Regions from separate parts of the Duganella sp. 3397 genome, predicted to be linked through region 1. Evidence: predicted binding sites of a transcription regulator. Region 1 holds the regulator's gene; the other holds the start of a gene.
The links. The regulator NrdR, encoded in region 1, represses ribonucleotide reductase genes. The targets are predictions, from matches to a motif close to CACNANATNTNGTG.

Region 1 (4,420 bases):
TTGGTTGCGCCATACACATTGCCGCCCGGATAAGGCGTGTCGCCCGCCACCGAGCCGATATTGATGACGGTGCCGCTGCCGCGCTTGACCATGTCGGGCAGGATGGCGCGGGTCATGGCGACCAGGCCGCTGACGTTGGTGGCGATCATGGTGTCCCAGTCTTCCAGCGACGACTCGTGGGCAGGGGTCGTGCCCAGGGCCAGTCCGGCGTTATTGATCAGCACGTCGATCTGGCGCCAGGCTTCGGGCAGACCAGCGAGCACGGAGGTGATCGAAGTTCGGTCGGTTACGTCGAGCACGACCGGCAGGGCGGCGTCGCCCAATTCGGCAGCCAGTGCCTGCAGGCGGTCGGCGCGGCGGCCGGCAATCAGCACTTGGTGGCCGTTTTGCACGAAGATGCGCGCCATGGCAGCGCCGAAGCCGGCAGAGGCGCCAGTGATGAAGACGATCATGGTGATTCCTTGGGTGAGTGGGAGGGTGGCAAAATTGTAGCTGAAATGATCAAAGTGGCTTGGTGTACAGCGAAAAGCTGCCGCAGCCATCGAGCGGACGATCCGTCATCCTCGCGAACGCGGGGATCCATAGGCCGGTGGTACCGCCAACTCAGCATGGGTCCCCGCGTTCGCGAGGACGACGCGCCCACAAATTTGCTCAAATCTGGCGCATAAATTACAATCCCGGTTCCATTACGTCTCACGTAACTGGCGAAAAGCTGCGATCAGCCCCAAAATGGTGCGCTGTTTTAGCGGCGAAAGATGGGCATCCATCGGGAAACGTGAGATTTCAACAGCCGTTCGCCTGGGCAGCCCATCGATGGAATGCACGAAAGAGGCTGCCTGTCCGCTTTGGCTTCCCTCATTCGATCCAGCCTGCCAGCAATAACGTTACTCATTATTGGAGTTTTTCATGTTCGCAAAAGATCACACCCTCGCCAACGTTGACCCGGAACTGTTCAGCGCCATCCAGAACGAAAACACCCGCCAGCACGACCACATCGAACTGATCGCTTCCGAGAACTACACCTCGCCAGCCGTCATGGAAGCGCAAGGCTCGCAGCTGACCAATAAATATGCCGAAGGCTATCCAGGCAAGCGCTACTACGGTGGCTGCGAATACGTGGACGTCGTCGAGCAACTGGCGATCGACCGCGTCAAGCAGCTGTTCGGCGCGGAAGCGGCCAACGTGCAGCCCAACTCCGGTTCGCAGGCGAACCAGGGCGTGTTCTTTGCCGTCCTCAAACCGGGCGACACCATCATGGGCATGTCGCTGGCCGAAGGCGGCCACCTGACCCACGGCATGCCACTCAATATGTCCGGCAAATGGTTCAACGTGGTGTCGTACGGCCTGACCGCCGAAGAGGACATCGACTACGAGGCGATGGAAGCGCTGGCCAAGGAACACAAGCCAAAGCTGATCATCGCCGGCGCCTCGGCGTTCTCGAAAAAGATCGACTTCGAGCGTTTTGCAGCCGTTGCCAAGGCAGTGGGCGCTTACTTCATGGTCGACATGGCCCACTACGCCGGCCTGATCGCCGCCGGCCTGTACCCGAACCCGGTGCCGCATGCCGACTTCGTCACCTCGACCACGCACAAATCGCTGCGCGGTCCGCGCGGCGGCATCATCCTGATGAAGGCCGAGCACGAGAAAATCATCAACTCGGCCATCTTCCCGGGCATCCAGGGTGGTCCGCTGATGCACGTGATTGCCGGCAAGGCCGTCGCCTTCAAGGAAGCGCTGACGCCTGAATTCAAGGCCTATCAGCAACAAGTGGTGATCAACGCCGACGTGCTGGCCAAGACCCTGATCAAGCGCGGCCTGCGTATCGTTTCCGGCGGTACCGAGTCGCACGTGATGCTGGTGGACCTGCGTCCGAAGAACCTGACCGGCAAGGAAGCCGAAGCGATCCTGGGCACCGCCCACATCACCACCAACAAGAACGGCATCCCGAACGACCCGCAAAAGCCGTTCGTGACGTCCGGCATTCGCCTCGGTTCGCCAGCGATGACCACCCGTGGTTTCAAGGAAGCCGAAGCGGAAGAAGTGGGCAACCTGATCGCCGACGTGCTGGACAATCCGCACGACGCCGCCACCATCGAGCGCGTCAAAGCTGCTGTTAAAGTGTTGGCCGACAAGTACCCGGTCTACGCCAAGTAATTCCCTGGCGCGCCGGCGGATACCCCCGGCGCGCCGTTACACCATTCAGTGGCTCATATGAAATGTCCGTTTTGCCAGCATGACGATACCCAGGTTCTCGATACGCGTGTATCGGAGGAGGGGGACGCCATTCGCCGTCGCCGTCGCTGCACGAAATGTGATAAACGATTTACCACGTACGAGCGCATCGAGCTGGTGATGCCGGCCGTGGTCAAGAAGAACGGCAGCCGTACCGAATACTCGTCGGACAAGTTGCGCGGCAGCCTGTCGCTGGCCTTGCGCAAGCGCCCCGTGGCGGCGCCTGCCGTCGATGCGGCGGTCTCGTCCATCAAAGAAAAACTGCTCACCAGCGGCCTGCGCGAAGTCGACACCGGCTACATCGGCGAACTGGTCATGCAGGAATTGCAGCGCCTCGATACCGTGGCCTACATCCGCTTTGCGTCCGTCTATAAAAATTTCGAAGACCTGGCCGAGTTCCAGAATGCGATTGCCGAAGTGGGCGGGGAAAGCAAGCCGCGCAAGGACTGAGCGGACCCGGAGTCTCTCAGTCGCCGCCGCCGCCGCAACCGCCGCCGCCGCAACCCCCACCGCTGTCGCTGTCACCGCTGCTGTCCCCGATGCGGTCGCTGCCGTTGCCGGCCCCGCTGGTGCCGCCAGAATCGCTGCCGCCCAGGTGGGCGCCGCAATAGGTATCGCCTCCGCCAGCACCGCCTTGCCCGCCCTTGCGCGCGACGCTGTCGCAGTCGGGCACGTACACGAAGCCGTTCGGGATCGCCAGTTTGCTGTCGAGCGCAAACAGCAGCGGCAGCCGTGACGGATTGCGTGGATCGATATTTTCCTCGGCGCACGCGAGACGCCAGCTGCGCCGGATGCCGTCGTTGCCCCGATGACGCTGGTCGAGCGCGATGGCCGGGGTATGATGCAGCAGGCCGCCAAAAGCCTTGTGGCAAAACTTCTCGTAAGCGCGGGTGTACAGGATGAATTCGTGCCACAAGTCGTCCACGACCTGCGACGGCATCGAAACAAATTGCCCGCGCCCTTTGAGATGCACCAGGAAGAACTGGCGCAAGCCCTGCGCCACCAGGTGGCAATCTTTCGGTGTCAGCTGCGGATGGTGCACGCGCAGCGCCTCGAACAAGCCATCGGGCAGTAAAAAAGTACGGATGTGGGCCTCGCGCCGGGTGCGTCGCTGGCGTTGCCAGACCGTGCCGGCACCACACGCCAGGCAAGTGATGGCGACGATAAGGAGAAAGCTCATGCATGGCTCCCGTGAAGTGATGGCGCATGATTGCTTAAAAGTTAATCGAATGCAAGCGACTCGCATGGAATTGTCGTGTTCGCCAGCTGTTGTCAACCGGCCCGCCACCAGCGCACGCTTGATCCATCGCAGATCTCAGCTATAAACCACTGCTAACGTCGAATACTGTCCCGTTAGTGGAGGTGTGCGATGCACGCGCGCATGAAATTGTGGTCGGTTGGTGGCTTTACCTTGCTCGAGGTGCTGATTGCCGTCTTCGTGCTGGCGGTGGGCATCGTCGGTGGCGTGTCGATGCAGCTGGCGGCCATGCGCGCGCGGCACCAGAGCAGCTTGCTGGCGCAGGCGTCCATGCTGGCGACCGGCGCGGCCGAGCGACTGCGTGCCAACCCGTCGCAGCTGCAACTGCCCGATGGCGCCAATCCCTATCTCTCCCTCGACTACGACGTGCTCGACCATCCACCGCCAGCGCCGCCGGCCGTGCTGTGCTATGCCGACACCTGCGATGCAACCCAGCTGGCGCGGTTCGATCTCTACGAAATCAAGATCGCGCTGCGAGCTAACCTGCCCAGCGGCCGGGTGGTGATCTGCCGCGATGCCGGCCTGTGGAGTGGCGGCACCTTGCTGTGGCCTTGCAGCGGCGGGAGTTCTGCACCGCTGGTGATCAAGGTGGGCTGGCGCGGCAAGCACGCCGACGGCACGCCGCAAGTCGATAGCGCCGGCCAGCCTGTACCCGGCGTGGCGCTGCCGGTCGGAGCACTGCCGGTCGGAGCACTGTGATGAAGCCCGTGCGCCAGCAGGGCCGGTATCGAAGCACGGTCACGAAGCCCGCGCGCCGGCAGGGCCGGTATGGCAGCACGTGCATGAGCCGCATCCGCCAGCAGGGCTGGAGCCTGGTCGAGTTGCTGGTTGCTGCCGGCCTGGGCTTGATGTTGACGTTGTTGGCCGGCAGCCTGCTGCTGGCATCGGCCAGCAATTATCGCCACCACGCAGAAAGCGCCTGGCTCGACG
Region 2 (4,420 bases), on a different contig from region 1:
GACGCGAAGCCGCTTCCACCAGCCAGCTTGGCGACACTTCGAAGGCGGTGGCGTAGATGTCACGCAGGTCGTCCGGGATGCGGTCGATCTTGGTCAGCGAACCGTCGAAGTATTTCAGGTCGGCGATCATGACTTCGTCCCACAGCTCGCGGGCCTTCAGGTCACGCACGAGGTACCCGTTGATCTCGGTGAACTCGCCCGACAGGTTGGACTTCACGTACAGGTTCTGGAAGGTCGGCTCGATGCAGGCCGACACGCCGATGATGTTCGAGATGGTGGCGGTCGGGGCGATCGCCACGCAGTTCGAGTTGCGCATGCCGAACTTGGCGATGCGCTGGCGCACCGGGGTCCAGTCCATGGCCGCCGACAGGTCCTGCTCGAGGTAACCGCCGCGCTCTTCGGCCAGCAGCTTGATCGAGTCTTGCGGCAGGATGCCACGGTCCCACAGCGAACCTTTGTACGACGCGTAGTGGCCGCGCTCTTCGGCCAGCTCGGTCGAGGCCAGGTAGGCGTAGTAGCACACCGCTTCCATCGAGGTATCGGCGAAAGTGACGCACTCCTGCGAGGCGAACGGCACACGCATCATGTGCAGGCAGTCCTGGAAGCCCATCACGCCCAGGCCCACCGGACGGTGGCGCATATTGGCGTTGCGGGCCTTATCGACGGCGTAGTAGTTGATATCGATGACGTTGTCGAGCATGCGCATCGCGGTGCGGATGGTCTTTTGCAGCTTGACATGATCGAGCTTGCCTTCTTTCATGTGCGCCGGCAGGTTGACCGAGCCGAGGTTGCAGACGGCGATTTCGTCCGGACCGGTGTTCAGGGTGATCTCGGTGCACAGGTTGGAGCTGTGGACCATGCCCACGTGCGACTGTGGCGAACGGATGTTGCATGGGTCCTTGAAGGTGATCCATGGGTGGCCGGTTTCGAACAGCATCGACAGCATCTTGCGCCACAGGTCGAGCGCGGCGATTTTCTTGAACACGCGGATTTCGCCGGCGGCAGCTTTGGCTTCGTAAGCGACGTACGCTTTTTCGAAGGCCTTGCCGACCAGGTCGTGCAGGTCCGGAGTGTCCGATGGCGAGAACAGGGTCCAGTCGCCCTTTTCCATCACGCGCTTCATGAACAGGTCGGGAATCCAGTTGGCCGTGTTCATGTCGTGGGTGCGGCGGCGGTCGTCGCCGGTGTTCTTGCGCAGGTCGAGGAATTCTTCGATGTCCATGTGCCAAGTTTCCAGGTAGGCGCAGACCGCGCCCTTGCGCTTGCCGCCCTGGTTGACCGCCACGGCGGTGTCGTTGACCACTTTGAGGAACGGCACCACGCCTTGCGACTTGCCGTTGGTGCCCTTGATGTGGGCGCCCAGGGCGCGCACTGGCGTCCAGTCGTTACCGAGGCCGCCGGCAAACTTGGCCAGCAGCGCGTTTTCCTTGATGGCGTCGTAGATGCCTTCGAGGTCGTCCGACACGGTGGTCAGGTAGCACGACGACAGCTGCGAGCGCAGCGTGCCCGAGTTGAACAGGGTTGGCGTGGACGACATGAAGTCGAACGACGACAGCAGCTGGTAGAACTCGATGGCGCGCGCTTCACGGTCTTGTTCGTTGAGCGACAGGCCCATGGCCACGCGCATGTAGAACGCCTGCGGCATTTCGATGCGCACGTCGCGCACGTGCAGGAAGTAGCGGTCGTACAGGGTTTGCAGGCCGATGTAACCGAATTGCAGGTCGCGGTCGGCGACCAGCGCCTTGGCCAGGCGCTCCAGGTCGAACTCGGCCAGCTTGGCGTCGAGCAGTTCGTTCTTGATGCCGTTGGCGATGTATTGCGGGAAGTACGTGATGTACTCGGCGGCAGCGGCGCCTTGCGCGACTTCCTTGCCGAAGACTTCCTTGCGAATCGTGTGCAGCAGGATGCGGGCCGTCACTTGCGAGTAGGCCGGGTCTTTTTCCATCAGCGCGCGCGCTGCCAGGATGGCCGACTTGTGCAGTTCTTCGACCGGCACGCCGTCGTACAGGTTTTTCAGGGTTTCGGCGACGATGGCGTCGGCATCGACGTGCTTTTCCAGGCCGATGCAGGCGGCGTTGATCAGGCTCGTGACGCGGCTCATTTCCAGCGGCTTGCGTTCGCCGTTTTCCAGCACGTGGATTTGCGGCGCGGTGATGGCGGCGGCGCCACCTTGGGCTTCCTTGGCCAGGCGGCGCTCTTCCATGTGCTTGGCGCGGTACAGCACGTAGGCGCGGGCCACGTCATGCTCGCCCGAGCGCATCAGCGCCAGTTCCACCTGGTCTTGCACGTCTTCGATGTGGAAGGTGCCGCCCGAAGGCTGGCGGCGCACCAGGGCCGAGACCACGCTGGCGGTGAGCTGCTCTACCAATTCGCGGATGCGGGCCGAGGCGGCGCCCTGGCCACCGTTCACGGCCAAAAAGGCCTTGGTCACGGCGATCGCGATTTTCGACGGTTCAAACGCGACGACCGCGCCGTTACGGCGGATGATGCGGTAGTCACCGAGGTCGCTGGCGGCCGTGGACGGGCTGCTGGCGGCGCTCGCAGCGGCTGCTGGGACCAGCGCTGGATTGAAGGTGGTGTCTTGAGTAGATTGCATTAAAGCTCCCCGGTAACAGCGTGCAGCCGATGCTGCGCGATGTATGTTGTAAATAAAAATGGCAAAAATAAAGCATGCAGCCGGGCGAACCAGGCTGGCCGTTGGTGCTCAATGTGTTGCTGAATGTATTACTGAATGTATTACTGAATATAGGGCTGATCAGATGTTGCCCTGGCCCCGAGCCGTACAATTAGGTGAAGAACCAGTGCCTTGAGAACTACTACATCTAGTGGCAAAGCGAATTCCATGCACTGATTGTAGTAGCCGCCAAGTACCCATGCAAGGGTATTTTTTGGCGGTTAAGGCAATTTTTCGATTGACTTTACGGAAGCCCTTTCACCACGCGCAATCCGGGGTTAGCGGGTACTAACGATTCACATGATTCACTATATTTTTGCCAATCAAAAAACGCGCCGGGGTCGGTTTTACGGCCCGGCGCGACGTGTTCGTGCCCTTGTACATCGGTCACCGGGTAGCGCGCCAGCAAGGCCGCAGTCAGGTCCCCCAGCGCCGCGTACTGCGCCGCCTCGAACGGCGTATGGTCGTTGCCTTCGAGCTCGATGCCGATCGAAAAATCGTTGCATTTTGCCCGCCCCCGGAACTGCGAGAAGCCGGCATGCCAGGCCCGGGCGCCGGCCGGGGCGTACTGCACCACGCGGCCGTCGCGCCGGATAAAGAAGTGGCTCGACACCCGCACCCCGCGCAGGTCGGCCAGCGAGGGGTCAACATTATAATCGAGGCGGCCGGTAAACAGGTCCGACACCTGCGGACCGCCGAAGCGCCCGCCGGGCAGACCGATGTTGTGGATGACCAGCAGGGAGATGTCGTCGGGGTCGGGCCGCGCGTCGATGAACGGGCTGTCATAGCGCGCGGCCGCCGGCCACCAGCCGTCGGCGTCGATGGCAGCTACCGCTACTGCTACTGCTTGCTTCATGCTTCAGGTTCCTGGATATTGAGTTTTTGCATTTGATAGCGCAACTGGCGGAAGCTGATGCCCAGCAGTTGCGCGGCCTGGGTGCGGTTGAACTGCGTCTGCGCCAGTGCCCGCACGATGATATCGCGCTCGATGGCGCTCAGGTAGTCGGGCAGGTTGGCCGGCAAGGCGCCGGGCGCTGGCGATGAGGATGACGCAGCGGCAGCAGACGACGGCGCGGCCGGCGCCGCATCATCGCTTGCCGCTCCGCTCAGGCCAGATTTGAGCCCCAGGTCGGCCACTTCGATCACGCCGTCATTGGCAAATGCCAGCGCCCGTTCGAGAATGTTTTCCAGCTCGCGCACATTGCCGGGAAAGCGGTAGCCGGCCAGCGCTTCGAGCACGCCCGGCGCCAGCGCCGCCTTGTGCTGGCCACCGAGGCGCTCCAGGATGGCGTCGGTCAGCGCCGGCAAATCGCCCTGGCGTTCGCGCAGCGACGGCACCGCCAGCTCGATCACGTTGAGGCGGTAGAACAGGTCCTGGCGAAACGCGCCCTGCTCCACGCAGCGCGCCAGGTTTTTATGGGTGGCGCTGATCAGGCGCACATCGACCGGCTCTTCCGACGTGGCGCCGATCTTGCGCACGCGCCGCTCCTGGATCGCCCGCAGCAATTTCACCTGCATCGCCAGCGGCAAATCGGCCACCTCGTCGAGCAGCAGGGTGCCGCCGCTGGCGGCCTGGAAAAAGCCGTCGCGGTCATCGGCGGCGCCCGTGAAAGCTCCTTTGCGATAGCCGAAAAACTCGGCTTCCATCAGCGCCTCGGGGATCGCGCCGCAGTTCACCGCGATGAAGGGCTGGCCGGCGCGCGGACTGCGGGCGTGGATTTCGCGCGCGGCCAATTCCTTGCCGCT

Region 2: the regulator NrdR is predicted to act here: its motif matches at 2,815-2,828, upstream of J2X54_RS14245 (ribonucleoside-diphosphate reductase subunit alpha).

What each region holds. Positions count from the first base shown of each region.
Region 1 covers NZ_JAVDVB010000003.1:804,597-809,016, reverse strand. The annotation lists gene J2X54_RS12335 (SDR family oxidoreductase) at 1-452, opposite strand, end outside; ZMP/ZTP riboswitch at 688-811, shown strand; gene glyA (serine hydroxymethyltransferase) at 907-2,154, shown strand; gene nrdR (transcriptional regulator NrdR) at 2,212-2,682, shown strand; gene J2X54_RS12320 (hypothetical protein) at 2,699-3,412, opposite strand; gene pilV (type IV pilus modification protein PilV) at 3,614-4,189, shown strand; gene J2X54_RS12310 (PilW family protein) at 4,273-4,420, shown strand, end outside.
Region 2 covers NZ_JAVDVB010000004.1:327,981-332,400, reverse strand. The annotation lists gene J2X54_RS14245 (ribonucleoside-diphosphate reductase subunit alpha) at 1-2,596, opposite strand, end outside; gene ampD (1,6-anhydro-N-acetylmuramyl-L-alanine amidase AmpD) at 2,919-3,530, opposite strand; gene J2X54_RS14235 (sigma-54 dependent transcriptional regulator) at 3,527-4,420, opposite strand, start outside.